2 linked regions of the Methylomagnum ishizawai genome follow. The protein of the gene in region 1 interacts with the protein of each later gene in a pairwise test. Links are inferred from orthologs where the notes say so. Each region holds a gene or a part of one and is shown on either strand. Other genes may lie near its edges.

The links.
Region 2: the proteins of K5658_RS09920 (region 1) and panC interact in binary tests that used the Escherichia coli proteins (3 or more experiments, as listed by UniProt). The link is inferred for Methylomagnum ishizawai from one-to-one orthologs.

The regions. Positions count from the first base shown.
Region 1 is NZ_AP019783.1:2,162,769-2,167,671, reverse strand. Bases 988-3,692 are described here. They hold K5658_RS09920 (NUDIX hydrolase), read left to right. Parts: upstream 988-1,939; coding sequence 1,940-2,446; downstream 2,447-3,692. Other genes in these bases: ppsR (pyruvate, phosphate dikinase/phosphoenolpyruvate synthase regulator), read left to right, coding at 3,057-3,692; K5658_RS09915 (NUDIX hydrolase), read right to left, coding at 2,443-2,997; ispB (octaprenyl diphosphate synthase), read left to right, coding at 988-1,655. Also shown: K5658_RS09935 (hypothetical protein), read right to left, coding at 1-408; more of ispB, read left to right, coding at 636-987; more of ppsR, read left to right, coding at 3,693-3,917; K5658_RS09905 (MFS transporter), read right to left, coding at 3,949-4,903.
Region 2 is NZ_AP019783.1:745,815-750,502, forward strand. The notes cover bases 1,188-4,088. They hold panC (pantoate--beta-alanine ligase), read right to left. Parts: upstream 3,112-4,088; coding sequence 2,263-3,111; downstream 1,188-2,262. Other genes in these bases: yihA (ribosome biogenesis GTP-binding protein YihA/YsxC), read left to right, coding at 1,188-1,513; K5658_RS03315 (hypothetical protein), read left to right, coding at 1,840-2,259; K5658_RS03325 (AAA family ATPase), read right to left, coding at 3,196-4,088. Outside these bases: K5658_RS03300 (thiol:disulfide interchange protein DsbA/DsbL), read right to left, coding at 1-50; K5658_RS03305 (c-type cytochrome), read right to left, coding at 97-675; more of yihA, read left to right, coding at 884-1,187; more of K5658_RS03325, read right to left, coding at 4,089-4,688. UniProt on the Escherichia coli protein: Catalyzes the condensation of pantoate with beta-alanine in an ATP-dependent reaction via a pantoyl-adenylate intermediate.

The sequences.
Region 1 (4,903 bases):
CCAGATGCGGGTTTTCATAAGCAAGAACACCGCCACGGCGGTCAAGACCAGCAGCCACATGAAGCCCGTCAGCCTGCGGAATCCCGGAATCTGCGCCGGATCGGCCTGGTTGCGGACGAGGCCCAAGGTGGTCGCCATGGACAGCAGGGGCAGCAATTCCGACAACACGCCGGCCTGCATCAAACGGCCATGGCCCAAGGTATCGGCCAAGGCCACCGCCGCCACGATCCCCGGCCCGCAGGCCGCGTAGATCAAGCCGGTATAGGCATAGCGCACCGGGACAGCGTCCACCCACCCCTTAGGGTGCAAACGCCCGACCAGCCAAGCCAAGGCGGGGATGGCACCGAAATAGGCCAACACCGCCGCCGGGTTCGCCTCGACCTGGGCGAACAACTCCTGCAAGCTCATGATTTTCTCCGCTGATGAATCCGGTCCGACCGTCCGCGACGGGTCCAAGGATTATCCCACAGCCGATACCGGCTTTTTGAACAAGACCTTACAAGGACCCTGGCCATTCGGGCCGGGACTCACACCCCCCCGGTTCTGCTTGACACATCGGCCCCTCGTCCATAGCATTCCCGAGTTTTTTCCGGCCCCAAGCTCGAATCCTGCCAGCCCAGTCGCGGATATTTTAAATGACCCTATCCACTCCCGCCCCCATGAACGCCACCGCCTCCAATCCGCCCAGCGGGTTCGCCGAAATCCGCCAACTGGTGGGAGCGGAAACCACCGCGGTCGACCGGCTGATCCTGCAAGAACTCAGCTCCGATGTGCTGCTGATCAATCAAATTGGCCATTACATCGTCAACAGCGGCGGTAAACGGCTGCGGCCCATGCTGCTCTTGCTGGCCGCGAAAGCCTTGGGCTATCCAGGCCAACAACATATCACCCTGGCGGCGGTCATCGAGTTCATCCATACCGCCACCCTGCTGCACGACGACGTGGTCGATGAATCCACCCTGCGCCGGGGCCAGGATACCGCCAACGCCCTGTGGGGGAATTCGGCCAGCGTCCTGGTCGGCGACTTTCTCTATTCCCGCTCGTTCGAGCTGATGGTGCGGGCGCAGAACCTGCGGGTGATGGAAATCCTCTCGCAAACCACCACCTCCATCGCCGAGGGCGAGGTGCTGCAACTGCTGAACTGCAACAACCCCGCCACCACCGAGCAGAAATACCTGGCGGTCATCGCCCGCAAGACCGCCATCCTGTTCAGCGCCGCCGCCCAGCTCGCCGCCGTACTGAACGCCTCGCCGGAGCCGATCGAAACCGCGCTGCGCGACTATGGCCTGCACCTGGGCATCGCCTTTCAATTGATCGACGACGCCTTGGACTATCGCGCCAACCCGGAGGAACTCGGCAAAAACCTGGGCGACGATTTGGCGGACGGCAAACCCACCCTGCCCCTGATCTATGCCATCGAACACGGCACCGAGGCCCAGAGCGCGGTATTGCGTCAGGCCATCGAAAACGGCGACCGCGAGGCTTTCCGCGAAGTTTACAAAATCATTGAATCCACCGACGCAATCGCTTATACTTCCCTGCGTGCCAAGGAAGAAGCCAATATCGCGATAACCTCGCTTTCGGCCCTTCCGGCATCCGAATATAAAGAGGCTTTGGAAAGCCTCGCCCGATTCTCGGTCGAGCGTAGTTTCTAAAAGTCCGGTATTTTCGGGGTGTAGCTCAGCCTGGTAGAGCACTGCTTTCGGGAGGCAGGGGCCGGAGGTTCGAATCCTCTCACCCCGACCAATCAAGCCCATTCGTTACGTCCTTCCCGGTTTTAATGGACGTAATTATCCTTCCTCCTATTCCCCCATATAATCCTCCGCCCCGCCCGTCCCCGGTCGGCGGCATCGTTTCCGATTACCCGGTTTCACGGCGAGCCTAAAACCCTGGGCTAAATCCCCTATTCCAACCCATAGGCCGAGGTTTGGCAAAACCCATGGACGACGAATCCCTCTACGAAGTCGACGAGCAGGACCGGGTTATCGGTCCGCGGCCGCGCGGGGAATTGCACCGCCTGGGACTCAGGCACCGCTCCGTGCATATCCTGGTATTCAACGGGGACGGCGAGCTATTCCTGCAAAAGCGCTCCATGACAAAAGATATCAGTCCGGGCCGCTGGGACACCTCCGCCGCCGGGCATGTGGATTTCGGGGAAAGCTACGCAGATTGCGCCCGGCGCGAACTGGCGGAAGAACTGGGCGTCGCGCCGACAGGAGAACTCCGCCCCCTGTTCAAGCTCGCCGCCTCGGCCCAGACCGGCTGGGAATTCGTGCAGGTCTACCACACCCAACACGCGGGCGGTTTCCGGCTGAACCCCGACGAGATCGACGCGGGCCGCTGGTGCGCGCCGGCGGCGGTGGACGCCTGGGTGGCGGCGGACGACAGGACGCTCACCGCCGCCTTCCGGCTGATCTGGCGGACCTACCGCGCCCCGCCCGCCTAGGCCCGGCCTTCCTCCCGCAACAAGTCCAGCAAGGCCGCGAACGCCCGCCGGGTGGAAGCGAAGGCGAACCTCCCCGGATCGACCTCCCGCGGCGCCAACAACACATAATCCGCCACATCGTCCGCCGCCCGGATGCCACCGATGTCCGGGGCCTCGCAGGCGAAGAACATATCGGTGGTCTTATACGGCACCTGGGCATAGAGATAATCGTTGGGGGCGCTGAGCAAATAGCGGAACCCGCCCACCGCGATCCCCAATTCCTCCCGGATTTCCCGGCGCAAGCCGTCCTCCACGCTCTCGTCGAAATCGACGAAGCCGCCGGGCACGTCCAACATCCCCCGCCCCGGCGCCTTGGCCCGCACGCACAGGATCAGCTTGCCGCCATGGAACACGAACGCCCCGGCGGCGGCGGCGGCGTTGAAAAAGAACTGGAACCCGCAGTGGCCGCAACGCAGATGGCGCACCGCCGACACGTCGGGACCGGGCGCGCCACAACCGGGGCAATGGCGGAATTGGCTGGCGGGGCTATGCTGCAAACGCTCCGAATCCATAAAACACCCTCATGTGGAGGCCCGCGCCGGCGGGCCGCGTAGTGGAAAAAACCGTTCGGATGACGGAAGATTCGACCCGCGCCACCCAAAGAGGCACCGCCATGGACCGCGCCGTTTTCTTCATCTCCGACCATACCGGCATCACGGTGGAAGCCCTGGGCCGGAGCCTCCTGAGCCAGTTCCCGGATTTCCGGTTCGAGCGCACCACCCTGCCCTTCGTCGATACCGAGGCCAAACTCCACGCCGCCTGCCAGCGCATCCAGGCCCGCCACCGGGACACGGGCCTAGCGCCCCTGGTGTTCAGCAGCCTCGCCAACGCCGCGGCACGCGCCCATTTGCTGGCCAGCGGCGCGGTGGTGTTCGATGTGTTCGAAAGCCATATCGAGCGGCTGGAAACCGCCCTGGGACTCAAATCGGCGCAGGCGGTGGGACGCGCCCACGGACTCCACGACCCCGTCCAGGGCAGGGAACGGATCGGGGCGTTGAAGTTCGCGCTGGACACCGACGACGGGCTCGGGGCCGACGCCTACGGCACCGCCGATATCATCCTGGTCGGCGTGTCGCGCTCGGGGAAAACCCCGGCCTGCCTCTACCTCTCGCTGCAATATGGCATCGCGGCGGCGAATTATCCGCTGGCCGAGGAAGAACTGGAACGGGTGGAATTGCCCCGGACCTTGCGGGCATGGCGGGACAAGCTGTTCGGGCTGACGCTGGCCCCGGAACGCCTGCACCTGCTGCGGGAAGAACGCCGGCCCGGCAGCCGCTATGCCGCGCTCCCGCAATGCCGCCGGGAAATCCAAGCCGCCGCGGCCTTGTTCCAAGCGGCGGGCATTCCCTGCCTGGATACCACGCGCATGTCGGTGGAAGAAATCGCCACCAATGTCCTGCACCATTCGGGCCTGAAGCGGCCGGCCTGGTGAAGTGGAGACCGGGCGCAGCGGAATCCGGTATCTACGCCTCGGGATGGCGTTCCGGGCGCGGCACGGTGGCGATCAGCAAAACCGTCGCCGCCACCGCGCAAGCCGCCGAAAACCCGAAGGCCCAGGCCGAGCCGAACGCCTGCGTCAGCCCCCCGAAAATCAAGGAAGCCGGCAGCAGCAACAAGCCCGTGACCAGGTTGAACCAGCCGAAGGCCGTGCCCACGCCATGGCGCGGCACCATATCGGCCACCAGGGCTTTCTGCGCCCCCTCGGTGGCGGCGAAGAACAGGCCATACACGGCGAACAAGGGCCACAGCCACGCCTTGGACCAGCCATCGAAACCCAGCAACAGCAAGATCGCCGAATACACCAGCCAGCCCGCGACGATCATGGTCTTACGCCCCACCCGGTCGGACCAGGCCGAAAACGACGTGGAACACAGCGCGGCGACCAGGGACACCCAGGCCCACAGCAAAGGCAGTTCCGCATCCGGCACCCCGAATTCGCGGGCGCGCAACAACAAGAACAAGCTGGACGGGAAGCCCAACGTGAACAAGCCCAGCACCAGCAAATAACGCCGGAACGCCAACGGAAACGTCCCGATCCGCCAATCGAACGGCACGGCGGGCCGCGCCTCGCGCTCCACATCCTTGAGGCACAGGGTCAGCGCCACCGTCAGCAAACCCGGCACGGCGGTCCATAGCAAGACCTGCCGCAAATCGGCTTTTTGCTCCAACAACCACGCCGCCATCAAGGGACCGGCCACCGCCCCGACATTGTCCATGGCGCGATGGAAACCGAAAGCCAGCCCACGCTGCCCAGGCGCGGCGGACAAGGCCAGCAGGGCATCGCGGGGCGATGAACGCAAGCCCTTCCCCATCCGGTCGGCCAAACGGAACCCCATCGCCACCGGCCAGGACTGGGCGAAAGCCAGCATGGGCCGCGACACCGCCGCGATGCCATAGCCCGCCACCACCCAGCCCTTG
Region 2 (4,688 bases), 1.4 Mb from region 1 along the record:
GGCGCGGATAGCAACAGCCAGCCCGCCATGAACCCGAACAGCAGTTTCATCGTGATACCTCGTCAAAAATACAGGGAGCGTTATGGGAAGCGTGGGTTATTGGAGGCTGGAGATGTAGTCCGCCACCGCCTTGATTTCCGCGTCGTTCATCCGGGCCGCCAGGGCGCGCATCATGCCGTTCATGTCGTTGCCGCGTTCCCCGGCCTTGAAGTCCCGCAGGGTCTTTTCGACATAGGCGGCGTACTGCCCGTTGAGCTGGGGGAACACCGCGCCCGGATTGCCGTTGCCGCCGAAGCCGTGGCAGCCGGTGCAGGCCGGGACGCCGGTCTTGAGGTTGCCGGTGCGGTAGATGGTTTCGCCGAGGGCGTTGGCCTCCGCCTTCTCGATGGTGATCTTCTGCTGGCTGTAATAGGCCGCGAGATCGTCGATATCCTGGCCGGTGAGGGGTTCGGCCAAGGCGCCCATGGTCGGGTCGCCGCGCTTCTGGGATTTGAAATCGTGGAGCTGCTTGGCGATGTAATCGGCGTGCTGGCCCGCGATCTTGGGGAAGATCGGGGCGCTGCTATTGCCGTCCTCGCCATGGCAGCCGGCGCAGACCATGGCCTTCTCCTTGCCGGCGGCGGGATTGCCTTGGGCATGGGCGAGGGCGACGCCGCCCGCCAGTAACAGACCCATCCAAAACCTTAGTTTTCCCATTCCCGATACCTCGCTGATAGCCGGATGTTATTGATATGAATGTAAACGGGCCGTCCGGGGCGGTGGCTTGGGGCATGGTCCCGGTGGCGGCGTGGCGCTGAAAAACCCAATGGGCGTGGTCCGCTTCAAACCCGCAATCAAATACGGGTAAACTACAAAAGTCAATTATTTCCCCGAACAGCCTATCGTGAAATCCATTTATCATTCCGCCAGTTTCCTGGCGAGCGCCTCGAAGCTGGGCAACGCCCCTCCCGACCAGGGCCTGGAGGTCGCGTTCGCGGGCCGTTCCAACGCCGGGAAGTCCAGCGCCATCAACCTCATCACCCAACAGAAATCCCTCGCCAGGGTCAGCAAGACGCCGGGCCGGACCCAGTTGCTCAATTTCTTCCAACTCGACGCGGACCGGCGCCTGGTCGATCTGCCGGGCTACGGCTACGCCGAGGTGCCCGAGGCCATGCGGAAAACATGGGGGGCGATGATAGAGAACTATCTGAGCCAGCGCCAAGCCCTGCGCGGGGTTTTTTTGGTGATGGATATCCGCCGTCCCTTGACCGATTTCGATTGGCGCATGATCGAATGGTGCGCCCATTACCGCCTGTCCCTGCATATCGCCCTGACCAAGGCCGACAAGCTCAGCCGGGGCGCGGCCTTCGATACCCTGCACAAGGTCAGGCGGGAATTGGCCGGATGGCAAGGCCCGGACATCGGCTTGCAATTGTTTTCCGCGCTCAAGCGGGTTGGCGTGGAGGAGGCCCATGCCGTGCTGGACCGCTGGTTCGAATGCGGGCCGGGCGAGGATGCGGCCACCCGGCCCTGAGTACCGCCGGGCAAAAAAAACTCCGAAGCAAAAAGGGGAAAATGCTTCGGAGTCTTGGAGTTCCCGGTTGGGGGGAACCGGGATTGAGAAAAACTACCCAAGGAGAGGAGGTGAGTAGTTCGCGTCGTTCCTGAATGGCCCTATGACCCCCTATCGCAAGGGAAAGTTCCAGCCCGATCCGGCTGCCGCGATACCCCCGCCCCTACCCGGAACTTATCCCCGTCCCGCCGTCTCGAATGAGGCGCGGCGCATCCCTTGGAACCGCCGGACACCGGTCCCTCATAATGCCGGAATCCTTTCCCAACCCATCGCCTAGGCACGCCAACATGAATATCCAAAAACTCGTCAGTTTCAATTTTCACTTCGCCGTTTGGTTATCCATCTTGGGCGGTATCGCCGCCTTGAACCATCCCGATTTCATCGTGCCCGACGACGACGGCATGTACGGCCCCTTGCGCAATAATTTCCTGATCGTCATCGGCTACCTGGTATTCAGCGAATTGGGGCTGTGGTATTTCCGCTATTTGAAGGGCAGCCGTATCGAGGCCTTGATCATGGCCTATACCTTCTTCGCCACGGCGGTGGGGGCCAAGTTTTATGGCATGGTCAATAACCTGCCGGTATCGGATGCCTTCGTGATGACCATGGCCTATCTGGCCGTCTCGCATGGGTTTTATTATGCCGCCGGTCTCATGGAAGCCGAGACGCGGGCGGCCCAGGCCAAGCATCCTGGGCCGGACGTTTGAGGCTCATAGTTCCACCTGGAGGTTATCGATCAAGCGCGCCTTCCCCAGCCATGCGGCGGTCAGGACGACCCACCGGGTTTCCTCCGGTCCAGGCCGGGCCAGATCGCCCTGGCGGCGGATGGCGAAATAATCGGGCACGAAGCCCTGGTTCCGCAGGGCTTCCGCCCGCTCCCGCTCGATCCTGGTGTAATCGCGGGCACCGCCGCGCAATTCCGCCGCCGCCGCGCGCAGTTGGGCATAGATCGAAGCCGCCCGCGCCTTTTCCTCCGCCGACAGATAGCCATTGCGCGAACTCAGCGCCAAGCCATTTTCCTCCCGCACCGTGGGCACGCCCTGGATACGCACCGGCACATCCAAATCCGCCACCATGCGGCGGATCACCGCCAATTGCTGGTAATCCTTCTCGCCGAACAAGGCCACATCGGGCCGCACCTGGTTCAACAGCTTGAGGACCACGGTGGCGACGCCCCGGAAATGGCCGGGCCGGAATTGGCCGCACAAGTCATCGGACAAACCCGGCACTTCCACGAAAGTCATCCGGGCCGGGTCGGTGGGGTAAATCTCGGCCACGGGCGGCAGGAATAAGAGGTCGGTGCCGACGGCGGCGAGCTGGGCGCTGTCGGCTGCCGGGGTGCGGGGATAGGCCGCGAAATCCTCGCCGGGGCCGAATTGGCTGGGATTGACGAAGATGCTGACGACCACCCGGTCGGCCAGTCGCTTGGCTTCCTCGACCAGATGGAGATGGCCCGCGTGCAGGTTGCCCATGGTCGGCACGAAGGCCACCGATAGGCTTTGCCCGCGCCAGAGGCGGACGCTGTGGCGGAGTTCGGGGATGGATGGGGCGGTCTTCATGGGGATTGGCTCTGGGGTGGATGGGTTCCGCCGGTCCGCGGGTTCCCAAACGGGGCTTGGGAACGGGCGGGCGATCACCGGGCTTTAGGTGGCGAATTCGGACGGCGACGCCTTCAAGGCCCGGTCCCGCGCCCAGTTGCGGATGTGGTCCACCTGTTCCTTCATGGTTTTCGACAAGGGGACGATATTGCCGGTGGCGTACATCAGGTCGTCCTCGTTGAGTTCGCGTTCTTCCAGCCGGGCCGTGGTCAGGGCCGCCACCACGCATTGTTCGACCTCGGCCCCGGTCCAGCCCTTGGTGAAGCGCTTGAGCCGTTCCAGGTTGAAGCCGCTGGCGTCGATGCCGCGCCGTTCCAGATGGATGCGGAAGATATCGACCCGCTCGTCGTCCAGCGGCAAATCCACGAAGAACACCTCGTCGAAGCGGCCCTTGCGGATCATCTCGGCGGGCAGCAGGTCGATGCGGTTGGCGGTGGCGGCGACGAACAGTCCCTTGGTTTTTTCCTGCATCCAGGTCAGGAAGAAGGCGAAGATGCGGCCTTGTTCGCCCGCCGATTCGGTGGAGGTGATGCCCATCTCGATCTCGTCGAACCAGACCACGGCGGGCGAAATCCCTTCCAGCATCCGGCAGGCGCGGGCGAAGGCGCTTTCCGGCGAGCCGTGGCGGCCCGAGAAGATTTCGCCCATGTCGATGCGGTACAGCGGCAACTCGAAGCAATTGGCGATGGCCTTGACCGAGAGGCTTTTGCCGCAACCGGAAATCCCCATCACCAGGATGCCCTTGGGCACGATGTCCGCGCCGAGTTTTTCGCGCTGCTGGAATAGGCGGCGGCGCTCGATCAGCCATTGCTTCATGATTTCCAAGCCGCCGATATGGCCGATGTTGTCGCCTTCGGAGATGAACTGGATCATGCCGCTGCGGTTCACCAACTGGCGCTTTTCCTGGTAGAGCGCGGGCAGGGAGTCGCGGCCCAGGTGCTTGCTGCCGGCGAGGGCACGGCGCAGGGCGTGGCGGGCTTCGTCCAGGGTCAGCCCTTGCAGGGCGCGGAGGATGAGGGTTTGGGTGGCCTCGTCGCCATCGATGGTGTAGCCGGCGGCCTGGAGGAGGGCGGTTTCGCTTTGGAGGAAGGTTTCCAACTCGGGCAGGTCCGGCACGCCCAATTCGAGGTAGGCGAAGTCGCGGTCGAGTTCCGGCGGCAGGAATTGTACGGGCGAGGTGATGAACACGAATTTGCCCTGGTCGAAGCAGCCCGTGTACAGGTCGCGCAGGCGGCGGCGGATGTCGGCGGACTCCTGCATCGGCTCGTGGAAATCCTTGAGGTGGAACAAGGCCGGGCCTGGGTGTTCGGCGATGAAATCCAGGGCGGCGCGGGCGGTGGCGGCTTCGGCGCGGCTGCCGTCGGCCTGTTTCATGCCTTCGGTGAGGCTCCAGGTCCATAGCGGCACGGGGGCGGCGAAGAAGCTTTTGGCGGCTTCGGCCAGGAGTTTGGCGATGCGCTGTTCCTCGGAGGTTTTGACGTAGGCCAGCGGACGGCCCGAATCGACGATGTCGCGCAGGGCTTGGAGCGATTTGCTGA